4 regions of the Rahnella sp. ChDrAdgB13 genome follow, and region 2 is predicted to be linked to each of the others. Evidence: predicted binding sites of a transcription regulator. Region 2 holds the regulator's gene; each other region holds the start of a gene.

Region 1 (7,724 bases), on a different contig from region 2:
TATTGGCATTACTGAGATGGTCATTGAACGTTTTCAGGAGTTGTCATCGCAGGTTTACTTACGTCTCAGTATCTGGCGACATACGTTTGAAGTGATCTCTCCTGACATAGTTTTCGGTTACGGTTTTGATAAGAGTCTGAATTTCATTAATTACAGTGGCGAACACATCACAACGACACATAGCTTGTATCTTGGGAGCATGCTGAAAGGCGGGTTGGTCGGTGTCATTTCACTTCTGATGCTGCTGGGTTATATCGCTTACAGGGCGTTATGTTACATCAAGGAAGAAAGACGTTTTGAGGCAGCTATCTTCATATTCATGCTGATCTTTTATGTTTCGCAGGGAATGTTCAATATCAGTAATCCCAGCGAAAGCTGGTACTTATTCTGGTTCCCGATAGGTGTTTTGCTGGCCGGAGAAATAAAGAAAGCCCGATAGTAAATGGCGAAACAGAGCAAGGGAAAAATAGCTATTCCCTTGCTCTCACCCTCAGAGCGGTAACAATAATTCGATTCTTTCCAGAACATCCTCAGCATTAATGATAGCTAAAGGCTGTATTTTTATATCTGCTGCCAGATTTTTAATATCTGTAGAAACACGCATGACCTGATGCAATTCCATATCCTGATAAGGCCCCGTATGGTCAGGATTTGCTGTCACGAAAAGGCTGACAGTTTTGGTTTTCAGCGCGACGGCAAGATGAAGCGGTCCGGTATCTCCGGTAACGAGCACATCCATGTTTTCTATAATGCCCATCAATTGCTTCAGATCGGTTTTCCCGATATAGCTGGTGACCCGTTTTACTTCATCTTCCGACAATGAATTCAGGAAGAATTTTTCATAGGCCAGTTCTTTTTTTGTCCCAATCAGCACAACTTCATACTCAGGCCCCAATTGGAAAAGTACTTTCGCAAGCTCAGAAAATTTTGATATTGGCCAGCATCTTATTGGTTCAGAGGCGCCCATCTGAAAACCAATAATTTTCTTTCCGGCTTCTTTATTAAGATGCGTGAAATCAACTGGAATAACCATTTCATTATTGGATACATCGCAACCTAACAAACTGCACATATTCAATTTTCGTTGAATCAGATGGCAGCTTAAAAACGATCCTTCATTAACAAGCCACTTTTCCATCCCAATCTTCTTACCGCCGTATATATCCTTGACGATATATTGGGAGCCGGACATCACTGCGCTAAGAATGTCGTAGGGTGCTTTTGAGTGTAAGATTACCGTTAATTCAGGCGGCCGCTCTCTAAGTTGTGTGACCAGTTTTCTGACGTGTTTTACCTTCTCATCCCAATATACTATCCGGTCAAAAAAAAGACTTCCCTCAACGAGGGTTTTATTTTTTTCACTGGAGACCAGTGTAATGAACGCATCCGGATAGCGTTGTCTTACCGCACGAATGGCTGGCGTATTGAACATTAAATCGCCCAGCGCCGTGGTCGAGTAAATAGCAATACTTTTAAAATTCTCTTCTGCCGAGAATGACTTCCGGCTTTTCAGAGTGGGCTTAATCTTTACATAGCAATGTAAGAAAAGATTAATCCAAAATATTTTCATCCTTTTCTGCGACATCTTAGTTCATCTTCCATTGATAATATTCTGCCAGAGTCATCCCCTGTGCCCGTTCGCTTATCCAGCTAAACAGCTTTTCCAAATCGTCGTAGAGTCTTTCAATGTCTTGTTCGTTTTTGAACGTCGGGCTTCCGCCGGGCATGAACTCTGAAGAGTGCAGCATGAACTCGATATAGTCAGAACCCTGCTTAAGAGTCTGCTCAGCAACCTTTTTCATATTCTCAACATTGCCACCGGATGGGCGCAACCAGAGCGTAGAAGGCGACCGGGTTTTTCCGCGAAGTTTATCGTAGCCGCTCTTAATATGATTGAGCATTCCCGAGTGCTTAAGCTGAATACTCATCGGGACTTCAAGAAGCGGAGAATTGCCCGCTTTTGCAATATCATTGAGGTCAATGAAATAAGCCTCTTTCGGAAAACGGCTGTAATCCGTTCCGCCCGCCCCTTCAGGGTTACCCGGTGAAGATGACCAGTTCACATGCGGTGTCACCGAACAATCAACAAGATATCCCTGCTCAACCAGCAGCGACGCATAAAACTCATTAAACGCCCAACGACCCGCGCGATGGCTGAGCATTTTTGTCTGGAAATTGTCTTCCAGCAGTTTCGTCATAAATGCCACTTTAGCCTTGATTTGGTCTTCCGGGAATTCGATCAGGTAAGGCTTGTGTCGCCAGTCATCATCGGTCAGCGCGACAAGCGGAGGGCTATTCCAGGCATGTAAATGCATGCCAACTTCGCCCTTCCCCCGCCGGATCACATCACTGGCAAACTCCACATAAGCAGCATCCTGCGCCATTTCATAATTCGTCAGATAAACCGGCTTAAAGGCGTACTTTTCGCAAAGGCTCTGGAATCGCGGCAGAAAGCGGGTGTTCTCAGTGGAAATGCGCTCATGATTTTGCCAAAGATTGTCACCCTCGGTATCTATGGTGATGATAAATGCGGGTTTTTTCATTGAACTGGCCTAATTTTATCTTATTAATCAAACGTACAGGATGACGGTTACGCGGGCATGCCAATGCAAACATACCGCTATGACAACAATTTATTGGATTGTTTCTATTTTTTGGGATTTTCACCCTCAACGCAAGAACCGTGTTGGGTGTAGCCTGAGGCTTCAGTGTACTTTAGAATCGTGCTTTGATTCCTAAACAGTGATGAATTATGACGACTGCTCAAGCACAAAATCCGGATTCCTCTATCAGGCGTATCCTTATCATCAAACTACGTCATCACGGCGATATGTTGCTGACGACCCCGGTCGTCAATACATTGAAGGCGCGTTATCCTGACGCTGAAATTGATATGCTGATATACCAGGAAACCCGGGATATGCTGGCGGCCAATCCTTCCATTCATCACTTGCATTGCATTGACCGCACCTGGAAAAAACTCGGCGTGTGGTCCCATATGGCTCATGAAATTCGTTTAATGAAACAGGTCATGTCCCGCCATTATGATCTGACGCTCAACTTAAGCGATCAGTGGCGAAGTGCCATTGCCACCCGACTTACGGGCGCGTCTGTCCGCCTGGGTTTCGATTTTCCAAAACGTCAGGGCGCATTTTGGCGTTTTTGCCACACCCAACTGGTCAGTACGAAAAACCATCATGCACTTCATACCGTTGAACAAAACCTCTCCCTGCTGGCCCCCCTTCAGCTTCCTTTGATAAGACCGGAAGCCACGATGAGTTATGCTCAGGAAGACGGTGAAAAGGTACAGCATTTATTACAGCAGAATCAGGTTTCTGGCCGTTATATTGTGGTGCAGCCTACCTCTCGATGGTTCTTCAAATGCTGGTCAGAAGAAAAGATGGCCGCCATGCTTACGCAATTGCACGCTGAAGGCTATCCACTGATAGTCACTTCCGGGCCGGACAAACACGAGCTCGCCATGGTCGATCGTATCCTGAAACTTTGTCCTCAGATCAATCTGATTTCTCTGGCCGGCAAATTAACGTTACCCCAGCTTGCCGCCTTGATTGATGGTGCCGCGCTATTTATCGGCGTGGATTCTGTCCCGATGCATATGGCGGCGGCTTTGAAAACTCCTCTCGTCGCTCTGTTTGGCCCGTCAAAACTGGTTTTCTGGCGCCCATGGGAAGCCACAGGTGAAGTGATTTGGGCCGGTGATTTCGGGCCACTTCCTGATCCGGACAATATCGATACCAACACGTCCGAACGTTATCTGAATGCCATTCCCGTAGACGTCGTGACTGATGCGGCCAGGAGATTATTAGCATGAAAGCATTCCGGCTTGCTTTAGTTCGCCAGAAATACCGCCCTGACGGAGGCGCCGAACGGTTTGTTTCCCGGGCGCTGGAAGCACTTGAAAACCAAAATATCGAGCTTAATGTCATCACCCGCGAATGGCAGGGTGACATTAACCCCGATTGGAATGTGCATCTGTGCAACCCGTGGAAATTCGGTCGTGTAAGCAGGGAGCGCGGTTTTGCCAACGCGGCCCGGCAAATCTGGCAAAAAGAGAAATTCGATTTGGTGCAAAGCCACGAACGGATACCTGGCTGCGATTTATACCGGGCCGGTGATGGCGTTCATGTCAGATGGCTGGAAGAGCGTTCGCGATTGTTGCCTCAGTACAAAGCAAAAAGACTTTTCACCGACAGGTTTCACCGTTACGTCATGCAAGCCGAAAAGGATATGTATGCCGCGCCAGAGTTGAAAGCGGTTATCTGTAATGCCGAAATGGTTAAAAAAGAAATCATTGAGCGGTTTTCTGTGCCCGCAGAAAAAATTCACGTCATTTATAATTCTGTAAATAACCAACATTTCATACCGGTGACCGCCCCGCTGCGCGCTCAGCTTCGCCAGCAATATGGTGTGCCGGCGAATGCGACTTGCATGATCTACGTTGGCTCGGGCTTTGAGCGTAAAGGCCTGGACGCGGCAATTAAAGCCATTTCAGGAACGTCGCGACATCTTCTGGTTGTCGGCAAAGATAAAAATGAGCCACGGTATCGCGAATTAGCGGCTGCAAGCGGCTGCAAAGATCGGGTGCATTTCTTTGGCGTTCAGCAAAATACGCTGCAGTTCTATCAAATGGCTGACGGGTTGCTACTCCCTACTCTATACGATCCGTTCCCCAACGTGATTCTCGAAGCCATGGCCTGTGGCCTGCCCGTGATCACTACCCCAACCTGTGGTGGAGCCGAGTTTATAGAAAATGGGAGAAACGGATTCGTTTGTGATGCGCTGGATATCAACGACCTGCAGCAAGCGATTATGGCTCTGCCGTCGAATGTGGTAGATTCTCGCGAGTCTCTAAACTCACGGGAAACGGTCATGAACAATACGCCTCAGCACCTTTCAGAGCAGCTTCTTAACCTCTATAAAGAGCTTCTGAACCGATGATAAATATTCTGATTGTTATCGATGGTTTGCCAGGCGGCGGTGCCGAAAAGGTTGTTCTGACATTAGCCGAAGGCTTTCTGCGCGCCGGACACCGTGTTTCGCTATTTTCATTAAGAGACGTTTGTGAGTATCCGCTGCCAGACGGTCTGACTTACCGGGTGATAAAAGATAAATGCCGTGCGCCGTGGCGTAAAATCACTGAGCTTACACGCCGTGCCCGGTTGCTTGATCAGGCCGTACAATCCAGCGACGAATTTGATTTGGTATTATCAAACCTGCACAAAACCGATCGTATCGTTTCCCGCAGCAAATACCTCCCCCGCCATAAAGTCTGGTTCTGTTTACACGGGATGTTCTCAACGTCTTATCTGGGACACCGGACCGGCCTGAGCCGCTGGCTGAAGAAACTCAAGATAAAAAAGGTTTATCAGGACCGGAATATCGTGACTGTTTCACAGGCCGTCGCAGATGATTTAGCCCATTTCGAACTCCGTCCCTCTCAGCTTAAGGTGATCTACAACCCGTTCGATATCGATGCAATCAGACTGGCTGCCGCACAGGAATGTGAGCTTCCTCCGGGATCGTACCTGATCCATGTGGGGCGTTTTCATGAGAATAAGCGTCACGACCGGCTGATTCAGGCTTATGCAGAAAGCCGCATCGAACTCCCTCTGGTTCTGCTGGGCCAGGGTTCAGAAGCGAAAACTGAAAAGCTGAAAACATTAGCTCAGGATCTCGGCGTAGAAGACAGGGTTCTGTTTCCCGGATTCAGGCCTAACCCATATCCTTTCATTCGAAATGCAGCAATGCTGGTACTGAGTTCGGACAGCGAAGGGTTTGGGAATGTATTGGTTGAAGCCCTGCTTCTGGGCACCCCGGTCGTCAGCACACATTGTCCGGGCGGCCCTGCTGAAATCCTGCAAGGTGAACTTGCCCGCGGGCTGGCTCAGTTGAACAGCCATAATTTAGCGCAAGTGATGGTGGATATTTACCAGAATCCCCCGGAAATCAATCAGGAAACATTATCGGGCTTTGGCATTGCACCTATTTGCGAACAATATTGCTCGCTGGCAAAAAATGCTGAGAGCTAAATAAGAATTCATTCTGAGCACCCGCTGCTCTACGTTTATTCCAGGATAATTATGCTGCAGACCCCTTCACTGAGTATTATCGTTGCCGTTTATAACGGGGAGCAATTTCTCTCCCAATTTTTCGACAATATCATCCAGCAGGCATTAACCGATTTTGAGATGATTATTGTTAACGACGGTTCAACAGATAAAAGTGCAGAAATTATTGAATCCTATCGGACATCTTTTGAGGCGTACAAGGTATTCACGATTGAAAACCAGGGCGTTTCTATCGCACGTAATCACGGTTTGTCACAAGCCACCGGCCAGTATCTGGCATTTCCGGACATCGATGACAATATTCATCCCGGAATGTACCAGAAACTGCTGGAGATGGCTGAAAAGAACTCGCTGGATGTGGCAACCTGTAATGGGCGCTATGTCTATGAAAATAGCGAAAAAAACAAAACAATCTTCCCACCAGAACGCTTATCTTCGACAGGCGTTATTTCGGGTGACGTCTGGCTGAAACAGGCGCTCAACTCCCGCAAGTTTCTGCATGTGACTTGGCTGAACATCTACAATCATGATTTTATTAAACGTCATCACTTTTCTTTCGAGCCAGGACTCAGACATCAGGATATTCCGTGGACGACTGAGATTCTGCTGGCGGCAGAACGTGTTCAATATACCAGCGATATTTTCTACGATTATTTAATCCATTCGAATTCGGTTTCACATAGAACAGACGGTGACGTAACTGAAGTCCGCTCTGCACATCATTACATGAAGATTCTTCGTATGCTGGATGATATTAATCATCGGTATCAGGAAAAAGTCGCTAAAATTCCAGCGTGTAAATGGCAAATAGCAAAAGAAGGTCTGGGCATTCTTCATACTGTCGACAAAATAAAAGACCCGGCATTGAAGAAAAAGCTGGTTGAGGAAATTTTCCAGCAAGGTGTCTGGAACCTGATGTGGCGAAACGCCAATACTTTGCGCCTCCGCTGGCGGCTGGGGCGTCGGTATTTCAAATTGCGAAAATTAATCAGTGGATAGATCCCGTAACGGTCGGTAACCGCATCTTGATGCGTGAGCCGCCCAGCCTCTGGCGTTAAAAGTATTAGCTTTGATTTGGCTAAAAACTTAGAATTCCAACCCTACTCGAGACTTCACGGATATTATGTTGCAAACGCTGTATACAGTTCTTCTATACCTCATCCAGCCTCTTATCTGGATCCGTTTGCTGGTACGTGGCCGGAAGTCACCGGCATACCGCAAACGCTGGGCTGAACGTTATGGCTTCTGCAAAGGGAAGGTGGTTTCTGGCGGCATCATGCTGCATTCCGTCTCAGTGGGCGAAACTCTGGCGGCAATTCCTTTAGTCCGCGCCCTGCGCCATCGTTATCCTTCATTGCCCATTACAGTCACCACGATGACCCCAACGGGCTCCGAGCGTGTTCAGTCCGCTTTCGGTGCTGGTGTTCATCACGTTTATCTACCTTATGACCTGCCTGGATCGCTGAACCGTTTTCTCAATGAAGTGAACCCCAAGTTGGTTATCATTATGGAAACCGAGCTGTGGCCAAACCTCATCAGCGCCCTGCATCGCCGTAAAATTCCCTTAGTGATTGCTAATGCACGCCTTTCTGAGCGTTCGGCTAAAGGCTACCAAAAGCTGGGCAAATTTATCCG
Region 2 (7,724 bases):
CTGGAAAAAAATTGTTGCCGGCGTGCATCAGAAAAACGGCCACATCGCCGTACAGCTTTGGCACACCGGCCGCATTTCGCACAACAGCGTTCAGCCTGACAACCAGACGCCGGTTGCGCCCTCAGCGGTCAATCCTAATACGCGTACCAGCCTGCGTGATGAGCAAGGCCACGCCATTCGCGTCGATTGCCCGACACCGCGCGCGCTGGAGCTGAGTGAAATCCCAGGCATTGTGAATGATTTCCGTCACGCAGCAGCCTGTTCAGCAGAAGCCGGTTTCGATTACATCGAACTGCACGCGGCGCACGGTTATCTGTTGCACCAGTTCATGTCTCCGGCCTCTAACCTGCGTGAAGACCAGTACGGCGGCAGCATTGAAAACCGTACGCGCCTGACGCTCGAAGTGGTAGACGCCGCCATTGACGCCATCGGAGCTGATCGCGTCGGTATCCGTATTTCCCCGATGGGCCCGTTCAACGGCCTCGACAACGGTCAGGATCAGGAAGAAGCGGCAATCTATCTGCTGGATGAACTTAACAAACGTAAACTGGCCTACCTGCACATTTCAGAACCTGACTGGGCGGGCGGCAAACCTTACACCACAGAATTCCGCGAAGTGATCCGCGCGCATTATCAGGGCGTGATTGTCGGTGCCGGTGCGTATACCGCAGAAAAAGGCGAAGAGCTGATCGAAAAAGGTTACATCGATGCCGTGGCGTTTGGCCGCAGCTACATCGCCAACCCGGATCTGGTCGAGCGCCTGAAATCACATGCGCCACTCAATGAACCAAAACCTGAAACCTTCTACGGCGGCGGTGCTCAGGGCTATACCGATTACCCAACGCTGTAATCAATAATAAATTTTTACACCTTCTTTGCGGCAGCCGATGCCCTCCGGTTGCCGCTTTTTTTGGTCACTCATTCAGCAACTGATTGCCGTTTTACGGACAAACCGGTCACTATCAGTTAGGCTTGAAATAATCATCATCATGCTGCGAATAAAGAGGAAATTATGCGTTTACTCCATACCATGCTTCGCGTCGGCGATCTGCCGCGTTCAATCAGCTTTTATACTGACGTTTTAGGCATGCGACTGCTGCGTACCAGCGAAAATACAGAGTACAAATATTCACTGGCCTTCGTGGGTTACACCGAAGAAAGTGAAGGCGCCGTGATCGAGCTGACCTACAACTGGGGCGTAGACAGCTACGACATCGGTACCGCCTATGGTCACATCGCGCTGGGCGTAGATAACGTTGCGCAAACTTGCGAAGACATCCGTAATGCGGGCGGTAAAGTGACGCGTGAAGCGGGCCCGGTTAAAGGCGGTTCAACCATCATCGCGTTCGTGGAAGATCCTGATGGCTACAAAATTGAATTGATCGAATCCAAACATGCCGGTCAGGGTCTGGGAAATTAATCCTTTGCAATAATGGCCTTAACCACTGACAGGGGCGCTGATGCGCCCTTTTTTATTGCCAATTTCTCCGTGCCCCTGTAACGGGTGACAAAATTTGTCATAATGCGCGCTGAATTCGATGAAGATTAAGAAGCTAATGGCCGAGAATAGTGACATTAACGCCCTGAAAGGTCGTTTTCGTGGTTTTTATCCCGTGGTGATTGATGTGGAAACCGCCGGATTTAATGCCAAAACTGATGCCCTGCTGGAAATTGCCGCGATCACGCTGAAAATGGATGAGGACGGCTGGCTGCAAAGCGACGAAACCGTACACTTCCACGTTGAGCCTTTCGAAGGCTCGGTGCTGGTGCCGGAAGCGCTGGCTTTCAACGGTATTGATCCGACCAACCCGTTGCGTGGTGCGGTCAGTGAATACGAAGCGCTGCACGAGATTTTCAAAGTTATCCGTAAAGGGATGAAAGAACAGAACTGTAACAGGGCGATTATCGTGGCGCATAACGCCAATTTTGACCACAGTTTCCTGATGGCCGCCGCCGAACGTGCGGGGCTAAAACGCAATCCTTTCCATCCGTTTGCCACCTTTGATACCGCCGCGTTAAGCGGGCTGGTGCTCGGGCAAACCGTGCTGGCGAAGGCCTGTATCAGCGCCGGTATCGTGTTTGACAGCAGTCAGGCGCATTCCGCCCTGTACGACACTGAACGCACAGCAGAACTGTTTTGCGAGCTGGTGAATCGCTGGAAACGCCTCGGCGGCTGGCCGCTGGCACTGTCTGCGGATGAAAACGAAGTGGAAGAAGCACCGGAAGAAAATCAGCAATAATTTTCGCGGCTTTCATGCAGTCGAAATGACAAATAAAAAGAGCGACATAATGTCGCTCTTTTTTTACCGGTAACCCCGGGTCAGGCTGACGGTATTTCTGAATCGCCCTGAATTACTCTTCAGAGGATTTGTATTTCTCAGCCGTTTCTTTGATCAGCTGTTGCAGTTCACCGCGCTGGAACATCTCAACCACGATGTCGCAACCGCCAACCAGCTCACCATCAACCCACAGCTGCGGGAACGTTGGCCAGTTAGCAAATTTTGGCATCTCAGCACGGATATCCGGGTTCTGCAGGATATCAACGTAAGCGAAACGCTCGCCACACGCAGACAGCGCCTGAACAGCCTGTGCTGAAAAACCGCAGCTTGGCAGTTTTGGAGAACCTTTCATGTACAGCAGAATCGGGTTTTCAGAAACTTGCTTCTGAATTTTTTCAATCGTTGGAGTGGTCATTTCTTGCTTCCTCAAGCCGGTACAGGCTGTCACGGTCATTACTCTTCACGCGCAGCACACAGAGACGGTGTGCAATCACAATGCTTTCTATTGTAACGATGGCTGCCACCAGATAAAAACGCCAATTTTTGTGGGGTCTTTCTCAATACTGGCATTTCGCTAAACAATCTTTTGCGCTTGCGTTCAGGTTCACATATTTAAAGATTCATCGAGAATAACATTTTTGCCGTTCCACGATAATGTCAGATTTGCAAAATCCCATTCTTTAACTTAAATAATAACATGATGAAAAGTGGTTATTTTTTTGACTAAAAATGGCGGTTATTTCGACATAAAAAAAGCTATTAACTTTTTCTCACAATATGATCTAGAATCGAGGCAATTCGTGCTGTTTTGTCTCGTTCTTTTAGGCAATACTCTGACATCCCTGATGTTTAACCCTACCACTCATGGTAACGAAGCTATGCGCTTACTGTTCACGCTTTTTGTGCTGCTCTTTACCCAGCTGTTTCTGAATATGGCTCATGCGTCGCCACAGACTCGTGTCGCTGCCGACCAGCGAAAGAGTCATGTTAACCAGGTCACGCCGGAAGAACGCCGAAAGCGAAAAACGGCAGCCGCGAAAACCAGCAAGAAAACCAAAGTCGCGCCGGTTTCAGAACCTAAAACTCAGGAAAAAAATTCGAAGAAGAAAGTCAAAAGTACCGAACTGGTTAAGCGAAAGACGTCTTCTGAAAAAACAGTAAAAAAGACGCGGGCCGAGAGTAAAAAAGAAAAAACACTCAAGACAACCCGGGCCGAGGCGAAAGCAGGGAAGGAAACGAAAACCCGCTCTCTCGCTAAAAACAGCAGTGAAAAGGCCAGTAAAAAAGAAGCGTATGGCCGCCACCGCAAAGGCAAAAAGTTACGTGAAGAAGACAGTAAACCGATAACGCTCAGCGCAACACACAAGAAACGTTATCAGCACGCACAACAAACCGCGATGACCAAGCTGATGCACCAGGTCGGCAAACCTTACCGCTGGGGCGGAACGTCACCGAATACAGGTTTCGATTGCAGCGGACTGGTTTACTACGCATACAAAGATTTGATCCGTATTAAAATGCCCCGCACAGCGAATGAAATGTACCACTTGCGCGATGCGGCCCCGGTCAAACGGGGTGAATTAGAATCCGGCGATCTGGTTTTCTTCCGGATTAATAACCGCGGCGCCGCAGACCATGTCGGTGTTTACGTAGGAAACGGGAAGTTTATCCAGTCACCGCGCACCGGCGAAGACATTAAGATCACCTCACTGGGTGACGATTACTGGCAAGATCATTATGTAGGCGCACGACGGGTAATGACCCCTAAGACGATCCGATAATAAACAATTCGTTAAGTCTGAAGTTTCGCTAATCAGCCATTGAATAGCATTTAACGAAGAGTTTCTGCAGGGAAGAGTATCGGCGGAATGGGTGACTGCGTAAAATTGAAAAGGGCGATTCCTGTTATAGGTAATCGCCCTTTTTATTGCGGCTTTCGCGCAAATCAGTTCATCACTGCGGTGAAACTGAAAGCAATAATCACGAGCAAAGCGCAGACCGTAGTGATCAAAGAAAATTTCAGGTTGCTGTCCATTAAACCCCCTTACGGATCAAATTGTGGCGTTCGTATAGCCACACTGAATGTGTGCCAACGCATTTTCTCATAATTCGCATTGAAAATCTTGTGCTGAATGACACCAGGTTCATGACAATTTTACTTCCACTTTCCTGCATTATAAGTGAAAATTGTCGGTTACCACGCCTGTGTGCCGGTCGATTTCACCCGAGAGCATTTCACGCCTCACTCTGAAGAATCCACCCAACGATTTCACTGCCCTTTTCGAAGTCAGCAGTTAAATCCACGCAAGCAAACGATTAACATAATGCTAACGTGCTGAAACACGTGAGCACAGGAGTCATTTTTTACATGGCAACGATTAAAGATGTCGCAAAGCGCGCTGGCGTTTCCACCACAACCGTGTCGCACGTCATCAATAAAACCCGTTTCGTCGCCGAAGAAACCCGAGCCGCGGTTCTCCTTGCAATCAAAGAGTTGCACTATTCTCCCAGCGCTGTGGCACGCAGCCTGAAGGTCAATAACACCAAAACGATCGGTCTGCTGGCAACGTCCAGTGAAGCGCCCTACTTCGCCGAAGTGATTGAGGCCGTGGAGAACAGCTGTTTCTCAAAAGGCTATACGCTGATTTTGTGTAACTCACACAATAATCTGGAGAAGCAACAGGCCTACCTGCAAATGCTGGCGCAAAAACGCGTCGACGGTTTACTTGTGATGTGCGCGGAGTATCCGGACGAATTGCTGAATATGCTTGAAGAATACCGCTCTATCCCGATGGTTGTGATGGACTGGGGCGAAGCGCGTAAGAATTTCACCGACAGCATTATCGATAACGCGTTTGAAGGCGGCTATATGGCCGGACGTTATCTGATTGAACGCGGTCATCGCGATATCGGCGTGATCCCTGGGCAACTGGCGCGAAACACCGGCGGCGGCCGTTTCCAGGGCTTTGTGAAAGCACTGACGGAAGCCAATATTCCTCTTCGTGAAGAATGGGTCGTTCAGGGCGACTTTGAGCCGGAATCGGGCTATCAGGCCATGCACAAAATTCTGATGCAGAAAAACCGCCCGACGGCTGTATTCTGTGGCGGTGACGTGATGGCGATGGGGGCAATCTGTGCCGCCGATGAACTGGGCCTGCGCGTACCGCAGGATATTTCCGTGATTGGCTATGATAACGTGCGTAACGCGCGCTATTTCTCACCGGCACTGACGACAGTTCATCAGCCAAAAGAACGTCTGGGCGAAATGGCCTTTACCATGCTGCTGGACAGAATTATCAGCAAACGCGAAGAGTCGCAGACTATTGAAGTGCATCCCAAACTGGTTGAGCGCCGTTCCGTAGCCGACGGCCCGTACCGCGATTACCGCCGTTAACTTTCAATAAACGCCTGTCCCGCAGGCGTTTTTTTCTCAGTCGCGCAACCATTCCCGGTTCATCGTTTCCGTGTCTCCCATGTATTCAAGCAGCCAGGCCAGCGAAGGCGACGGATTGCTCTGATCCCACGTCAGGCAGCACGGGCTGTCCGGAAAGGTATTTTCCAGCGACAGTACCTGTAATTTTTGCTGTTCAATCCAGGGTGTCACGCGGTGAACCGGCATCATGCCAACACATAAACCTTCGTTCAGACATTCCAATGCACACGTCCAGTCGGGAACCACCAGCCGCCGCTGGTTATCCAGCGTCCAGGTATCGCGTTTCGGCAATGTCCGCGATGTATCTTCCAGGCAAAGCGCCGGATAAGGCCGTAACTGATCGTCACTCAGTATTCCCTGCGTCTGGGCCAGCGGATGTTGCGCGCTAACCACACAATGCCAGTCCATAAAACCCATATCGCGGAAATTGAACCGTCCACCGACGGGGATCGCCCGCGTCGCGCCGATGGCGACATCCGCCCGCCCGTCGACCAGCGCGTCCCAGACACCGTTAAAGACTTCCGAATGAATGATGAGTTCGGTATCAGGGAAATGGCGATAGAAATCCAGCACCAGCCGCCGTGTCCGCGCAGGTTTAACGATACGGTCAACGGCCACCCGTAATTCTCCGCGCCAGCCATTGGCGACCTGCTGACACTGGCGGCGGGTCGCTATCATTTTTTTTGTCAGAACCCGCGCTTCGTCGACAAAAACTTTACCGGCAGGAGTCAGAATAACGTCGCGATGTCTGCGTTCAAACAACGGAACGGCCAGCCATTGTTCAAGCTGGCGAACGGTGTAGCTGATGGCAGAAGGAACCCGGTGCAAGTCCTGCGCGGCAGCGCTAAAACTGCCTGTTCGGGCGACGGCATCGACCACTTCAAGTGCATATTCTGACCACATCGTTTAGCCTTCAATATTTTTGATAGCAGATTGCAAATATTAGCGTTTCACAAGCCTGTTATCAAAGCGTTAAACTCCGCATCCGATACGATTTCCGCGTCAAATCATCTGCAATAAATAAATTAAAGAGACAATAATGAAACCCTCACTTGGATTTATGCTCTATCTTGCCGGGCTGAGCATGCTTGGCTTTTTAGCGACCGATATGTACCTTCCGGCCTTCAGCGCGATGCAAAGCAGCCTGATGACCAGCCCGGGCATGATCAGCGCCAGCCTGAGTATTTTCCTTGGCGGCTTTGCCATCGGTCAGCTGTTGTGGGGGCCGTTGTCCGACAAGATTGGCCGCAAGCCGGTATTGCTGATTGGCTTAGCGCTCTTTGTCGTCGGTTGTCTGGGCGTGCTATGGGTTGAGAATGTCCGCGCCCTGCTGGCGCTGCGTTTCCTGCAAGCTGTCGGCGTCTGTGCCGCCGCCGTCACCTGGCAGGCGCTGGTGGTAGATCGCTTTTCTGCCGATGTTGCTAAAAAAACCTTTGCCAGCATCATGCCACTGGTTGCGCTTTCCCCTGCTCTGGCACCTTTGCTGGGCGCCTGGGTTCTCAACCATTTTGACTGGGAAGCGATTTTCGTTCTGCTGACCGCCGTAGCCGTTATCTTGCTTATCACCACGTCCACACTGCGCGAAAATGCGCCAGAGGTTCATGCTCCTGCTGATAAAACCGGTTTCGCGAAACTTCTCGCTTCCCGGGTTTACAGCGGTAACGTGATGATTTATGCCGCCTGCTCTGCCGGCTTTTTCGCGTGGCTGACTGGTTCCCCGTTTATTCTCAGCGACATGGGGTATTCGCCGGGTGTGATTGGCCTGAGCTATGTTCCACAGACCATTGCTTTCCTTCTGGGCGGTTTTGGGTGTCGTGTGCTGATCAGCAAAACGGATGGGAATAAGATCCTGCCGTGGCTGCTGGCAGGTTATGGCGTCAGTGTGGCGGGTTTGTTCGGCGTGGCTATATTTACTGATGCGAGTCTGGTGAGTCTGTTAATTCCGTTCTGCCTGATGGCTTTGGTGAATGGCGCGATTTATCCCATTGTCGTCGCAAATGCATTAATGCCAT
Region 3 (7,724 bases), on a different contig from region 2:
CGCCAAACACGCCTTCCAGTTCGAGCACTTTTTCAGCTTTATCAACGATGATGTCAAAACCGAACGTTTCCGCACGGGTGCGAACCACGTCCAGCGTTTGCGGATGCACGTCATCCGCCACGAAGAAGCGGTTAGCATCTTTCAGTTTGCTGGCGCGTTTTGCCAGCGCCATCGCTTCTGCCGCAGCGGTTGCTTCATCGAGCAAAGAAGCAGAAGCCAGATCCAGACCGGTCAGATCTAATGTCAGTTGCTGGAAATTCAGCAACGCTTCAAGACGGCCCTGCGACACTTCCGGCTGATACGGAGTATACGCGGTATACCAGCCCGGATTTTCCAGCATATTGCGCAGGATAACCGGCGGTGTCAGCACCGCGCTGTAACCCATACCGATGTAGGATTTATAGCGCTGGTTCTGGCTGGCAATGGCTTTCAGCTCAGCCAGCGCCTGATGTTCCGTCACGGCATCACCGACGGCCGGTGGCCCCGGCAGCTGAATATCGACCGGAACGATCTGCTGGATCAGCGCGTTTAACGAGTCTGCACCGACCGTATCCAGCATCTGTTGCTGCTGCTGAGAAGACGGACCAATGTGACGGCCGATAAAGGCTTCGTTGTTTTCGAGTTGGCTGAGAGTCTGAGTCATTTGCTACGCATTCCTGAAATCTGCTGGAGGTGTCTTGGGATACTGACAAAAGCTACGGGTCTTGAATTCACCCCGCAAACGGGTTGCGGGGCGGGCATTGCAGTCCTGATTATTCGTCTACAGAAGCAGCATAGGCTTCTGCATCAAGCAGATTAGCCAGTTCGCTTTCGTCTGACGCTTTAATCTGGAACAGGAAACCTGCGCCGTACGGCTCGCTGTTGACCAGTTCCGGAGAACCTTCCAGTTCGCCGTTAACCGCAACGATTTCGCCGCTGACTGGAGAATAAATATCGGAAGCCGCTTTAACCGATTCCGCCACGGCGCAGTCTTCACCTGCGGCGACTTCACGGCCCACTTCTGGCAAATCAACGAAAACCATGTCGCCCAGTAATTCCTGCGCGTGTTCAGTGATACCTACGGTGTAAACGCCGTTGCCTTCTGAACGTACCCACTCGTGGGAAGAGGCATATTTCAAATCTGCTGGAACATTGCTCATTATATTTTCTCCAAAAAAGTGCTTAATTCAGCGTTAACTGGATAATTTTATCTCAAATTTTTACTGCGCCAGCGGTTTGCCATTGCGGACAAAACCTGGTTTGGTGACTTTCACCGGCATTTCGCGGTTACGGATTTGCACAATGGCGTGCTCGCCAATGCCTGCCGGAACGCGTGCCAGAGCAATACTGTAGCCGAGCGTCGGAGAAAATGAGCCGCTGGTAATCACGCCTTCCAGCGTGTTGCCCGCGCTGTCGGTGAATCGCACCGGCAGTTCGTTACGCAATACGCCTTTCTCTGTCATCACTAAACCGACCAGCTGTTCGGTGCCCTGCTCGCGCTGTCTTTCCAGTGCGTCACGGCCAATAAAGTTGCGGTCTTCAGGTGCCCAGGCGATGGTCCAGCCCATGTTGGCTGCCAGCGGTGAAACGCCTTCGTCCATTTCCTGACCGTAAAGATTCATACCCGCTTCCAGACGCAGCGTGTCGCGCGCGCCCAGACCGGCAGGTTTCACGTCTGCTGCCAGCAGTTTCTGCCAGAAATCAGCAACCTGTTCTTGCGGGAGTGCGATTTCATAACCCGCTTCACCGGTATAACCGGTGGTGGCGATAAACAGGTCACCCGCCTGAACGCCGAAGAACGGCTTCATCCCCGCGACCGCTTGTTTTTGTTCAGCGGTAAACAGGGTTTCTGCTTTTTCCTTTGCATGAGGGCCCTGCACGGCTACCAGCGCTAAGTCATCACGCACGGTCAGTTCGATGCCATACGGTTCTGCATGCTGCGAAATCCATGCCAGGTCTTTCTCCCGGGTCGCGGAGTTCACCACCAGGCGGAAATAGTTTTCGTTGAGGAAGTAAACGATCAGGTCGTCGATCACGCCGCCGGACGCATTGAGCATGCCGGTATAAAGCGCTTTACCGGGAACGGTGAGTTTGGCGACATCATTCGCCAGCAGGTAACGGAGGAATTCACGGGTACGGGCACCGTGCAGATCAACGATGGTCATGTGCGAGACGTCAAACATACCGGCATCCTGACGCACAATGTGGTGTTCATCCAGCTGAGAGCCGTAATGCAATGGCATCATCCAGCCGTGGAAATCGACCATACGCGCGCCACACGCAACATGTTGTTCATAAAGCTGAGTCTGCTTAACCATCTTATTCCTCATTTAATTAAGTGCATAAACAGCACACCGCGCAAACGATACCCTTTGCTCGAACTTACCACTGAATAAGCTCACTAACCATAAGTTAAAATATGCAGAGCGGGATAAACGTCAGTGATTTCACAAGGGCATTGTGCAGAGTTTTTGACTGGTAAACTGGGGTTTGTGGCGCAAAATCTACAAATAAACATCAAAAATATCGATGTTATATAACGACAAGGCCAGATTTCTCACCATTTGCAGAATGAGAAATCCGGCCCCGGATTAGAAAATGTAATGGAAAAACCGAGCTGAAATTAGATTATTTCAATCGAAGTAAATCGTCCTGTAACCACTCCGGTAAATCATTCAGCCCCATCGCCTGACGCACCAGTTTTGGTTTCACGCCCGGCAGAGAATCCGCCAGCGTAAGACCAATATCGCGCAGCAGTTTTTTGGCAGGATTGTCACCGGCAAACAATTCGCGGAAGCCCTGCATACCCGCCAGCATCAGCGCGGCGCTGTGTTTGCGGCGGCGCTCGTAACGACGCAGGTACATATGCTGGCCGAAATCTTTGCCTTCTTTTTGCAGGCGTCTGATTTCCGATGCCAGTTCTGCGGCATCCATGAAACCTAAATTGACGCCCTGTCCTGCCAGCGGGTGCACGGTGTGCGCGGCATCACCGACCAGCGCCAGACGTTGTCCGGCAAAGCTGCGGGCATAACGGCCGGTCAGCGGGAAGGTCAGGCGCTCACTTTCAACGGTACAAATACCCAGGCGCAGGTCAAAAGTGCTGGCGAGGATTTTGTTGAACTCCTCAGGCTCCAGCGCGCTCAGACGCTGAGCTTCATCCGGCGAAACTGACCAGACGATAGAAGACAAATGCGCATCAGCCAGCGGCAGAAACGCCAGAATGCCTTCGCCGTGGAATACCTGACGTGCAACAGACTGGTGCGGCTCTTCAGTGCGGATGGTCGCCACCAGTGCATGATGGCGATAATCCCAGAATGTCAGCGGAATGTCGGCGTGCTGACGCAGCCAGGACTGGGCACCGTCCGCTCCGACCACTAACCGCGCGCTGAGCTGGCGATCGTCATTAAGGGTGATAAACGCCTCATTCTCGCCCCACGCCACGTTTTTCAGTGTGGCCGGCGCAAGCAAAGTGATGTCGGAAGATTTTTCCGCACGCTGCCACAGGGCGCGGTGGATCACCTGATTCTCAATAATGTGCCCGAGATGACTGAACCCATATTCTTCGCCACTAAATGCAATTTTACCGAAGCTGTCGCGATCCCAGACTTCCATTCCCTGATACGCATTGGCGCGCTGAGCGATGATGTTGTCCCAGACGCCGATATATTTGAGCAGGCGCTCGCTGGCGGCGTTGATGGCAGAAACGCGCAGACCCGGCTGTTCCGGCAATGGCGAATCGAGATCCGGCAGCTGGTTTTCCAGCACCGCAACGCGCAGACCGCTGCCCTGTAAACCACATGCCAGCGCCAGACCGACCATTCCGCCCCCGGCGATAACCACATCAAAAGATTGCATAATTTTTCCTGTAAAGCCCGGAACGGAATTAACGGTCAACCCAGCCGAGCGTCCGTCGGGTAAACGCATCGCGCAACGGCGTGATGCCTTCCATCGCCAGTAAACCCAGATTGCGGCCAACCATTAACGGCAGATAACGGTTGGCAAAGAGGTGGATCAGGCCGTCGGTCACGCCGACGGTCGCCAGCTGATCGGGCTGACGGCGGTTCTGATAATCGCAAAGTACGCGATAACTGCCGACGTCGTTGCCCTGCTTTGCGGCGCTTGCCAGCGTTTCCGCCAGCGTCATCACATCGCGCAGGCCGAGGTTAAAACCCTGACCGGCAATCGGATGCAGCGTTTGCGCCGCGTTACCCACCAGCGCCAGACGATGGCTGATATGGCTGTTGGCTTTTTGTAATTGCAGCGGATAACTGAAGCGTTTACCGGCCTGTTTCATGGTACCCAGCCGCCAGCCAAATGCCTTTTGCAGTTCGCTGAGGAACTTCGCCTCGCTCCAGTGATCAATTTCTTCACGGGCTTCGCGCGGGTGGCACCAGACCAGCGAACTGCGCCCGTCGGACATCGGCAATAAAGCCAGCGGTCCGTTTTGGGTGAAGCGTTCGAACGCGCGGCCGTTATGCGGTTCGCTGGTGGCGATGTTGGCGATGACGGCAATCTGCCCGTAATCCTCGCGCTGCCAGCTGATATTGCAGGCTTTCGCCAGCGAAGAGTGGGAACCGTCGGCAGCGACCAGCAACTGCGCGGTCAGAGTTTCACCGCTGTCGAGCGTGACACTCGCGCTGTCGGTTTGTCTTTGAACATCAACCACTTTTGCCGGGCAATGCACCGTCACGCCGGGAGCTTTGCTGAGCATGGCAAACAAACGGTTACCGACTTCATGCAGCTCAACAACGTGACCAAGCGCTTCGACACCATAATGCCCCGCAGTGAGATTCACAAAAGCCGCATGGCCGCGATCGCTGACGTGAATGTCACGGATAGGCGTCGCGATTTTTGCCAGTGCCGGCCAGATCCCGACGCGCGCCAGTTGCTGGCAGGTTCCCTGCGCGAGCGCAATCGAACGGGCATCAAAACCCGGATGCTCGTGTTCTTGCGGCGCGGTCGCCTCCACCAGATGCACCGGCAGACGCCCCTGCGTCAGCGAGGAAATTGCCAGCGCCAGCGTGGCACCGGTCATTCCGCCACCAACAATCACTATGCTCATAAAGAAACAATGCTCATATTATTTACGTGCCGCCGCCATTAAGGATTCGATATCATCGGCTTCTTTCACCACATCACCGGTAAGAATTTCAATGCCGGTGGAAGTGATCAGAATGTCGTCTTCAATGCGGATACCGATACCGCGATACGCTTCAGGTACGTCAGCATCCGGCGCGATATACAGGCCCGGTTCAACGGTCAGTACCATGCCGGGTTCCAGCGTACGGCTGCGATCAACCGAGCCATAATGACCGACGTCATGAACATCGAGCCCCAGCCAGTGAGATAAACCGTGCATGAAGAACTGGCGATGCGCCTGCTCAGCGTAAAGAGTTTCCACATCACCTTTCATTACGCCCAGTTTGACCAGTCCTTCGATCATGACGCGGACAGCCGCTTCGGTCGCCGCCTGAATACTGCTGCCCGGTCCGAAGACTTCCAGTGCTTTGTATTCTGACGCCAGCACGATGTCGTAGATCTCACGCTGTGCTTTGCTGAACTTGCCGTTCACCGGGAATGTACGGGTGATATCACCGGCATAGCCCTGATATTCACAACCGGCGTCGATCAGCACTAAATCGCCGTCACGCAGCTCACATTCGTTTTCGGTGTAGTGCAGGATGCAGCCGTTTTCGCCACCGCCAACAATCGTGTTGTAAGAAGGATAACGTGCGCCATGACGGTTAAATTCGTGATGAATTTCTCCCTCGAGCTGATATTCAAACATTCCCGGACGACATTTTTCCATTGCGCGGGTGTGTGCCAGCGCAGTGATTTGCCCGGCACGGCGCATAACCGCGATTTCTTCGGCGGACTTGAACAGACGCATATCGTGAACCCACGGACGCCAGTCAGTGACGGTCGCGGGCGCGGCGAAGTTCTGGCGAAAACCTTTACGCAGTTTTTCCATCGCGCGGTTAACGATTTCATCGGCATAGGCATATTCGCCCTGCGCGTGATAGACCACGTCAAGGCCGTTGAGCAGTAGATGAAGCTGGTCGTTGATGTCGCCGAAAGGCAAGGCTTTGGTCACGCCCAGCTTAGCCGGTGCTGCTTCCTGCCCCAGACGGCGCCCGAACCAAATTTCAGCGGTGAGATCACGCACGCGGTTAAACAGCACGCTGTGGTTATGATTTTCATCACTTTTAACCAGAATCAGCACAGCTTCCGGTTCGTTGAAACCGGTGAAATACCAGAAGTCACTGTTCTGACGATACGGGTATTCACTGTCGGCGCTGCGCGGGGCTTCGGGGGCCGCAAAAATTATCGCAGCACTTCCCGGTACCATTTTCGCTAACAGCGCCTGGCGACGGTTCTCGATCTCTTGCTGAGTCATCACTTTCTCCTGAAATCGTTTTAGTTCGTTGTTATTAACTGGGTTCTCGAATTATCAGTGCAACGTGCGGGTATTTTCCGGTGCAGACGGCAGGCTGTGGCCAAATTCGCCAAAGCATAAAATGGCTGCCACGCGGACGTACTCCACCACTTCCTCTAAAGATTGCGCCAGTTGCTCCTGATCTTCATCTTCGTCGTAGCCAAGTTGCGCGATGCTGCGCAAATCATCGATGGCTTCGCCGACTTCGCCTTTCACTTTCGCAAGTTTAGGCTGCATCATGCCAAGGCCGAGCAGGAAATGGTTGACCCAACCGGCGAGGGCGTCGGCACGTTCGAAGACACTTTTGTCGTCATCGGGCATCATCATTTTAAATTCGAAGCTGTCATCTTCCAGCGTATCGGACGTAACTTTACGAAGTTGTTGCAGCAAATCCGCCAGCGTATGCGGGAAGGCCAGGCCTTCATTGGTCAGGTCATGCACCATCGTCAGCCAGCTGCCGTCGCGGTTGCCGCCACACAGTAAGCCACTGATCAGACCGTGCATTTCTGCTGCGGTCAAAGCAACCGATTGTTGTTTCAGGTTTTGATCCAACGAATCGTAAGTAGGGTAAGTATTCTCAATAGACATGCGCATTCGCCATCGTTGGCAGGTTAAGTTCGTGTTATGCTACCACCAAGGTCTGTCGTAGTACCAGATTAGCAGCCCGCAATCAGGCTCAGTTTGGCCTGAATGGCACGCCCTGAACAATCGGGCAGCAGTCAGCCGGTCATGGGGTTGTAACCTGGTATTGAGATAGTTATAGTGGCGCCCGCTTCCAACATCCTGCGCCAGGTCGTAGTGGTCACGTTGGGGCGGACGAATAAATCAGCAGGAAGGTGGCATGTCTGCACAACCGGTAGATATTCAAATTTTTGGTCGCTCGTTACGGGTGAATTGTCCGCCAGAACAACAGGAAGCACTGAATCTGGCAGCTGAAGATCTTAATCAGCGGTTGCAAGATCTTAAAGTTCGCACTAGAGTCACCAATACAGAGCAACTGGTTTTCATCGCGGCATTGAACGTATGTCACGAACTTGCTCAGGAAAGGTTGAAAACGCGCGATTACGCATCCAATATGGAACAACGTATCCGGATGCTGCAACAAACCATCGAGCAGGCATTGCTCGAACAAGGCCGGATCTCTGAACGTGAAGGGGCGCCTTTCGAATAACACACGTTGCTGATGTGGCTCGTCACAGGCCAGTCAGAAGCGGTAAAAAATTTCTCTGAGATGTTCGCCAGCGGGCCCGTCCCCTGAGCCGATAATTAGTACCAACAGAATGTGATGATCCGTAATCGGTGCGCATGC
Region 4 (7,724 bases), on a different contig from region 2:
ATGCCGCGACGGCACTGGCCGCGTTGCATTATTCGGCGCTGGATATTCCTGAAGAGGCGTTACGCAGCGGCTTACAGCGTGCTGCGCTGCCGGGGCGTTTCCAGACGGTCAGTGAATCGCCACGCCTGATCCTTGACGTCGCGCACAACCCGCACGCCGCGGCTTATCTGGCCGGACGCCTGGCTGAACAGCCGCGCCATGGCGGGAAAGTGCGTGCGGTGGTGGGAATGTTGAAAGACAAAGATATTGCCGGTACGCTGGCTTGTCTTTCGCCTCAGGTGGATGAATGGTATTGCGCACCGCTGGAAGGGCCACGTGGCGCCAGCGTTGAAGAACTGGCCTCGCACCTGAATCAGGCGCGCCGGTTTGATGATGTGGAGTCTGCCTGGAGACAGGCTATGCAGGAGGCGGCTCCTCAGGATATTGTGATTGTCTGCGGTTCGTTCCACACCGTAGCTCACGTAATGGATGCTATCGACACGGGGAAAAACAGTGGCAAGTAAGTTTCAAAATCGTCTGGTCGGGACGGTCATTCTGGTGGCGCTGGGCGTTATCATTTTGCCCGGTTTACTCGACGGCAAGAAAAAGCATTATGAAGACGAATTTGCGTCTATTCCATTGGTGCCAAAACCGGGTGATGTTGAGGAACAGGATTCTGTACCGCCTGTCACGCAGTCATTGCCCGCTCAGCCGCCGGAAGGCGCAAATCAGGCTATGAACGGTGCGCAGGACATCGACAGTGCGGCAACCAATACCAATGCCGCAAATCATGGCAACGTAGCGCCGGGGAATACGACGGTCGAAGCACCGCCGGTCACGACGCTGCCTGAGCAGAAGAAACCGGTGCAAACGGCGCCAGCAAAACCTGTTCAGCAGAAGCCAAAAACGATTGAACCTAAACCGCTGGCGGAAGCCAAACCGGTGGTGAAACCAAAACCGGTCGAACAGCCGAAGCCGGTCGAGCAACCGAAGGTCGTCGCTGAACAGCCGAAACCGGTTGAACAACCGAAAGCCGTGGAACAGCCTAAGCCTGCGCCGGAAGAAAAAGCGCCGGCGGGTCAGTCTTATGTTGTGCAGCTCGGCGCATTGAAAAATGCGGCGAAAGCGACCGAGATTGTTGCGACTCTGCGGCTTTCCGGGTTCCGTGCTTATTCTGTTCCGGCGACGCCGGTGCAGGGACAAATCACGCGGCTTTATGTGGGCCCGGATGCGTCAAAACAAAAACTGGAAGCTTCACTCCCTCAGCTGCAACAGCTCAGCGGGTTAGGCGGACAGGTGCGCGCTTATTCGGCGCACTAATCTTGCGGTTCCCCGTGAGAGCGGGGAGGCCGGAAGGCACTAAAAACACAAAAAATACCAGGGAGGGCACAAGCGATTTGTGCCCTTTTTCTATAAGATCGCCGGGTTGGGATTTTATAGGTTTATGCTGCGGTTGAGGTTTTTTTAATCGCTATTATTAATTTGTCTGACCGGCTGATTTCCGCTACGCAAACGTTTTCTTTTTCTGTTAGAATTCGCAGCGATTTGGATGCCGGGGTAGACGCGACTGGATTAGACACTGGAATTGTTAATGGTCTGGATTGATTACGTCATCATTGCGGTTATCGGATTTTCTGCTTTAGTCAGTTTAATCCGTGGCTTTGTTCGCGAGGCTTTATCACTGGTTACCTGGGCTTGCGCCTTCTTTGTAGCCAGTCATTATTACCCGTATCTCGCCATCTACTTCACGCGTTTCGAAGATGAGTTAGTTCGAAACGGGATCGCAATTGCCATCTTGTTCATCGCGACGTTGATCGTAGGTGCAATTGTCAACTATGTGATCAGTTCACTGGTTGAAAAAACCGGGTTGTCCGGCACTGACAGGGTGTTAGGTGTGTGCTTCGGCGCACTGCGCGGCGTACTTATCGTCTCCGCGATGCTGTTCTTCCTGGATACCTTCACCAGTTTTTCGCAAAGTGACGACTGGAAACAATCCCAGTTGATCCCACAGTTCAGTTATATCATCAGGTGGTTCTTTGACTACCTGCAGAGCACGTCGAGTTTCTTGCCAAAACATATTTAGTTCTGGCAGCGCTGAAGAGGAAAAGACAACATGTGCGGTATTGTCGGTATCGCCGGTTTCATGCCGGTAAACCAGTCGATTTATGACGCGTTAACGGTGCTACAACACCGTGGGCAGGATGCTGCTGGCATCACCACCATCGATGCCAATAACAATTTCCGTTTACGGAAAGCCAATGGCCTGGTGAAAGATGTTTTTGAAGCCCGCCATATGCAACGCTTACAAGGCAACATGGGTATCGGCCATGTTCGCTATCCAACGGCTGGCAGTTCCAGTGCCTCAGAAGCTCAACCTTTTTACGTCAACTCTCCGTTCGGCATCACACTCGCCCACAACGGTAACCTGACCAATGCTCACGAATTAAGAAGCAACCTGTTCGAAGGCCAGCGCCGTCATGTGAACACGACTTCCGATTCTGAAATCTTGCTCAATATCCTGGCGAGTGAACTGGACCGTTTCCAGCATTACCCGCTGGAAGCCGACAACATTTTCGCCGCTGTGGCTGCCGTGAACCTGAAAATTCGTGGTGCTTATGCCTGCGTGGCGATGATCATCGGCCATGGTATGCTGGCGTTCCGCGACCCGCACGGTATCCGTCCGCTGGTTATCGGTAAACGTACGCTGGAAGATGGCCGCAACGAGTATATGGTCGCATCTGAAAGCGTAGCGCTTGATACGCTGGGCTTCGAGTTCCTGCGTGACGTCGCGCCGGGCGAAGCGGTGTACATCACCGAGAAAGGCCAGCTGTTTACCCGCATGTGTGCTGAGAATCCTCAGTACAATCCGTGCCTGTTCGAGTATGTGTATTTCGCGCGTCCGGACTCCTTCATCGACAAAATTTCCGTCTACAGCGCCCGTGTCCGTATGGGTGAAAAGCTGGGCGCAAAAATTGCCCGTGAATGGGAAGATCTGGATATCGATGTGGTCATTCCGATCCCGGAAACCTCCTGCGATATCGCGCTGGAAATCGCGCGTATTCTGGATAAACCGTACCGTCAGGGTTTTGTGAAAAACCGCTATGTAGGCCGTACCTTTATCATGCCGGGCCAGCAGGAACGCCGTAAATCTGTACGTCGTAAACTGAACGCTAACCGCGCTGAGTTCCGTGATAAAAATGTGCTGCTGGTCGATGACTCCATCGTGCGCGGCACTACCTCTCAGCAAATTGTTGAGATGGCGCGTGAAGCCGGTGCACGACGTGTTTATCTGGCCTCTGCGGCGCCGGAAATTCGTTTCCCGAACGTTTACGGCATCGATATGCCAAGCGCAAATGAACTGATTGCTCATGGTCGCGAAGTCAGCGAAATCAACCAGATCATTGGTGCCGATGCGTTAATCTTCCAGGACCTGAGCGACCTTATCGCCGCAGTGAAAGAAGACAATACCGACATCGAGAAATTCGAATGTTCCGTGTTCGACGGTGTATACGTCACCAAAGACGTTGACCAGAACTATCTGGAATACCTCGAAGCGCTGCGCAACGACGACGCTCAGGCGTTGCGTGGTCAGCAGGAAGCGGAAAACCTTGAGATGCACAACGAAGGCTGATTAGCCGGTTGCTGACATCCGCTTAAACGCGCTCCTCCGGTGAACTCCGGGCGGGCGCGTTTTTTTATGTCTGAATTTATGTCAGTATTGGCGGCATCAGGTCCGGTAACATTTTCTAAGGCAGTGTTCATGAAACGACTTATTGTCGGTATTTCCGGCGCCAGCGGCGCAATTTATGGTGTCAGGCTTTTGCAGGTTTTGCAGAGCGTACCGGATATTGAAACCCATCTGGTGATGAGCAATGCCGCCCGCCAGACGCTGACGCTGGAAACGGATCTGACACTGCGCGATGTTCAGGCGCTGGCCGACGTCGTGCATGATTCCCGCGATATCGCCGCCAGTATCTCCTCCGGCTCATTTAAAACCACGGGCATGGTGATTTTGCCTTGTTCGGTCAAAACCCTTTCCGGCATTGTGAACAGTTATACCGACGGTTTACTGACGCGCGCGGCGGATGTTGTGCTCAAGGAAAGGCGACGCCTTGTACTTTGCGTGCGTGAAACCCCGCTGCATCTGGGGCATTTACGGCTGATGACGCAGGCCGCCGAGCTGGGCGCGATTATTATGCCGCCGGTTCCGGCGTTTTATCACCGGCCGGCAACCGTGGAAGATATTATCGATCAGACCGTCAACCGGGTGATCGACCAGTTTGATATCGAGCTTCCGCAAGACTTATTTGTTCGATGGCAGGGCAGTCACTAAACTTTCTCACCGCGTTACGCACCTCTTTTGCGCAATACCGTTACATTGCACCAACAATGATCACAATTTGATTCATTAAGGTGCAGTGTTCACGGGCGCTTCAGCTATTCTTCCTTCAGACCTTTGAAAACTTTCATTATCCCGATGCTTTTTTGAACGGTTTTCGTTCTTCATGAGATGAAAATGACCTTACGGAGAAACGGCACGGAACGTGCATGAGAAAACCTGGCAAAAAGCCATTTGCGCCGTTCAGCAAACTATAAAAAGACGTTCATTCACGCACACACAACCACAACAGATGAATAATCACTGAGGCTAATGTATGAAAAAGTTGTTCAAGGTTCTTCCGCTGGTTCTGGTCTTAGCCAGTGCAGGTAGTGCATTTGCTGCCGCGCCTAAAGCAATTAATATCGGTACTGATCCGACTTACGCCCCATTTGAATCAAAAGACTCCAGCGGCAAGCTGGTAGGTTTTGATATCGACCTGGCTAACGAGATGTGTAAACGCGCAGCCATCAAATGTACTTACGTTGAAAGTGACTTTGATGCGCTGATCCCTTCTCTGAAAGCGAAGAAAATTGATGCGATTATCTCTTCCCTGTCGATCACTGAAAAACGTCAGCAGGAAATTGATTTCACGGAAAAACTGTACGCGGCTAACGCCCGTCTGATCGCGCCAAAAGGTTCTAAAATTCTGCCAACGCTGGACGCGCTGAAAGGCAAAAACGTCGGTGTTCTGCAAGGTTCTACTCAGGAAGCCTATGCCAACGCAATGTGGCAGCCAAAAGGCATCAACGTGGTGGCTTACCAGAACCAGGATCTGATCTACGCTGATCTGGCCTCAGGTCGTCTGGATGTGGCTTTCCAGGATGAAGTGGCAGGCAGCGAAGGCTTCCTGAAACAGGCTGCCGGTAAAGATTACGCGTTCGCGGGTCCTTCCGTGAAAGACGATAAATTCTTCGGTGTGGGCACAGGCATGGGTCTGCGTAAGAACGAAACCGATTTGCAGGCTGCGCTAAACAAAGCATTCGACAGCATGCGTAAAGACGGCACTTACGACAAACTGGCCAAAAAATACTTCGATTTTGACGTTTACGGCGGCTGATTTGCGCTGTGAGATGTGCCAAAGGGAGCGGTTCGCCGCTCCCTGCGGTTCTGACGCAGGGTTAGCGTAACCTGCGCCGGGATCCACTGAAGACAGGACAAATACATGCTGTATGGGTATTCCCAGGTAATTATCCAGGGCACATTGGTGACACTGGAGCTGGCGATTTCGTCAGTGATTTTAGCGTTGGTGATCGGGCTTATCGGGGCGGGCGGGAAACTGTCAAAAAGCCGGGTTATTTCGGGTATTTTTGGTTGTTACACCACGCTTATTCGCGGCGTCCCTGACCTGGTTTTAATGTTGCTTATTTTCTACGGATTGCAGATTGCGCTTAACAGCCTGACTGAATCCTTAGGTTTTTCTCAGATTGATATCGATCCTATGAGCGCGGGTATTATTACCCTGGGTTTTATTTACGGCGCTTATTTTACCGAGACGTTCCGCGGTGCTTTTATGGCGGTTCCCCGCGGTCAGATTGAAGCCGCGACGGCGTTTGGTTTCAGCGGCTCGCAGATTTTTCGTCGTATTTTATTCCCGGCCATGATGCGTTTTGCGCTGCCCGGCATTGCCAACAACTGGCAGGTTATTTTGAAAGCCACCGCGCTGGTGTCCCTGCTTGGCCTGAATGACGTGGTGAAAGCGACGCAGCTGGCAGGCAAAGGCACGTATCAGCCTTTCTACTTCGCGATTGTCGCGGGTGTGGTTTATCTGATTTTCACCACGCTGTCGAACGGCGTGCTGGTCTGGCTTGATCGCCGTTATTCGCTGGGTGTGAAGAGGGCGGACCTATGATCGAAATTTTACAACAATACGGCATGTCCTTGCTGTACAGCGACGGTTACCGTTTTACCGGACTGGCGATCACGCTGTGGCTGTTAATAAGCTCCGTCGTGATGGGCGGATTACTGGCGGTGCCGATGGCGGTTGGCCGCGTTTCCTCCAACAAATTCCTGCGCTATCCAATCTGGCTTTATACCTACGTTTTTCGCGGTACACCGCTTTACGTGCAGCTGCTGGTGTTTTACTCCGGCATGTACAGCCTGGAAATTGTGCGTGGCACAGACTTCCTCAATGCTTTCTTCCGCAGCGGGCTGAACTGTACGATTTTGGCGCTGACGCTCAATACCTGCGCGTACACCACCGAGATTTTTGCCGGCGCGATCCGCTCCGTTCCGCACGGTGAAATTGAAGCGGCTAATGCTTACGGTTTCTCACGCTTTAAACTGTATACCTGCATTATTTTGCCGTCGGCTCTGCGCACCGCGCTGCCTGCGTACAGTAACGAAGTGATTCTGATGCTGCATTCCACCGCGCTGGCCTTTACCGCCACGGTGCCGGATGTGCTGAAAATCGCCCGTGATATTAACTCCGCGACCTATCAGCCTTTTTACGCATTCGGGATTGCGGCGGTGATTTATCTTTGTGTTTCTTTTGTCCTGATTGGTCTGTTCCGCAAGGCGGAAAAACGCTGGCTGGCGCACGTGAAGCCTCAGTCAAGCCACTGATAAAAATAACCATTGCGGATATAAATATTATGCCAGAAAACAAATTAGCGGTTCTCGACTTACACAAACGCTACGGTGACCACGAAGTGCTGAAAGGCGTGTCTTTGTCTGCGAATGCGGGCGATGTCATCAGCATTATCGGTTCGTCCGGTTCCGGGAAAAGTACCTTTTTGCGCTGCATTAACTTCCTGGAAAAACCGAGCGAAGGTTCGATCAGCGTCAATAATCAGGATATCCGTATGGTGCGCGACACCGACGGGCAACTGAAAGTTTTCGACAAAAAACAGCTGCAACTGCTGCGTACTAAACTGACGATGGTCTTCCAGCATTTCAACCTGTGGAGCCACATGACGGTGCTGGAAAACGTGATGGAAGCGCCGGTTCAGGTGCTGGGATTAAGCAAAGCCGAAGCGCGCGAACGTGCGGTGAAATACCTCGATAAAGTGGGCATCGATGCCCGTGCGCAGGGGAAATATCCGGTAAACCTGTCAGGCGGACAGCAACAGCGCGTGTCTATCGCGCGTGCACTGGCGATGGAACCGGAAGTGCTGCTGTTCGATGAACCGACGTCAGCACTTGACCCTGAACTGGTAGGCGAAGTCTTGCGCATCATGCAAAAACTGGCGGAAGAGGGGAAAACCATGGTGGTGGTCACACACGAAATGGAATTTGCCCGTCACGTTTCCAGCCATGTGATTTTCCTGCATCAGGGCGTTATCGAAGAGCAGGGTGATCCTGATGAAGTCTTTGGCAACCCGAAAAGTGCCCGTCTGCAACAGTTCCTTTCAGGTGCATTGAAGTG

The links. Region 2 encodes PurR, which represses purine synthesis genes. Its sites were predicted from a motif close to CANGCAAACGTTTGCNTG; they were not measured.
Region 1: rfaQ (putative lipopolysaccharide heptosyltransferase III) is a predicted target of PurR. The motif match lies at 2,580-2,597, and genes of this name have one in related genera.
Region 3: gcvT (glycine cleavage system aminomethyltransferase GcvT) is a predicted target of PurR. The motif match lies at 2,335-2,352, and genes of this name have one in related genera.
Region 4: cvpA (colicin V production protein) is a predicted target of PurR. The motif match lies at 1,485-1,502, and genes of this name have one in related genera.

The regions. Positions count from the first base shown of each region.
Region 1 is NZ_JAEMGT010000006.1:47,386-55,109, forward strand. Features, by position in the region: gene J8X26_RS03085 (O-antigen ligase) at 1-439, shown strand, start outside; gene J8X26_RS03090 (glycosyltransferase family 9 protein) at 491-1,585, opposite strand; gene J8X26_RS03095 (polysaccharide deacetylase family protein) at 1,587-2,543, opposite strand; gene rfaQ (putative lipopolysaccharide heptosyltransferase III) at 2,750-3,832, shown strand; gene J8X26_RS03105 (glycosyltransferase family 4 protein) at 3,829-4,959, shown strand; gene J8X26_RS03110 (glycosyltransferase) at 4,959-6,050, shown strand; gene J8X26_RS03115 (glycosyltransferase) at 6,102-7,088, shown strand; gene waaA (lipid IV(A) 3-deoxy-D-manno-octulosonic acid transferase) at 7,216-7,724, shown strand, end outside.
Region 2 is NZ_JAEMGT010000054.1:4,446-12,169, reverse strand. Features, by position in the region: gene J8X26_RS15215 (alkene reductase) at 1-850, shown strand, start outside; gene gloA (lactoylglutathione lyase) at 1,013-1,420, shown strand; gene rnt (ribonuclease T) at 1,557-2,240, shown strand; gene J8X26_RS15200 (Grx4 family monothiol glutaredoxin) at 2,353-2,694, opposite strand; gene J8X26_RS15195 (C40 family peptidase) at 3,158-4,060, shown strand; gene J8X26_RS28050 (YnhF family membrane protein) at 4,225-4,314, opposite strand; gene purR (HTH-type transcriptional repressor PurR) at 4,648-5,673, shown strand; gene punR (DNA-binding transcriptional activator PunR) at 5,710-6,615, opposite strand; gene punC (purine nucleoside transporter PunC) at 6,752-7,724, shown strand, end outside.
Region 3 is NZ_JAEMGT010000062.1:1,299-9,022, reverse strand. Features, by position in the region: gene gcvP (aminomethyl-transferring glycine dehydrogenase) at 1-643, opposite strand, end outside; gene gcvH (glycine cleavage system protein GcvH) at 753-1,139, opposite strand; gene gcvT (glycine cleavage system aminomethyltransferase GcvT) at 1,200-2,297, opposite strand; gene ubiI (FAD-dependent 2-octaprenylphenol hydroxylase) at 2,608-3,834, opposite strand; gene ubiH (2-octaprenyl-6-methoxyphenyl hydroxylase) at 3,863-5,041, opposite strand; gene pepP (Xaa-Pro aminopeptidase) at 5,060-6,376, opposite strand; gene J8X26_RS16140 (YecA family protein) at 6,431-7,003, opposite strand; gene zapA (cell division protein ZapA) at 7,257-7,586, shown strand; RNA gene ssrS (6S RNA) at 7,636-7,724, shown strand, end outside.
Region 4 is NZ_JAEMGT010000031.1:110,836-118,559, forward strand. Features, by position in the region: gene folC (bifunctional tetrahydrofolate synthase/dihydrofolate synthase) at 1-503, shown strand, start outside; gene dedD (cell division protein DedD) at 493-1,299, shown strand; gene cvpA (colicin V production protein) at 1,571-2,062, shown strand; gene purF (amidophosphoribosyltransferase) at 2,093-3,610, shown strand; gene J8X26_RS10840 (UbiX family flavin prenyltransferase) at 3,740-4,312, shown strand; gene argT (lysine/arginine/ornithine ABC transporter substrate-binding protein ArgT) at 4,635-5,417, shown strand; gene J8X26_RS10850 (histidine ABC transporter permease HisQ) at 5,523-6,209, shown strand; gene J8X26_RS10855 (ABC transporter permease) at 6,206-6,922, shown strand; gene hisP (histidine ABC transporter ATP-binding protein HisP) at 6,952-7,724, shown strand, end outside.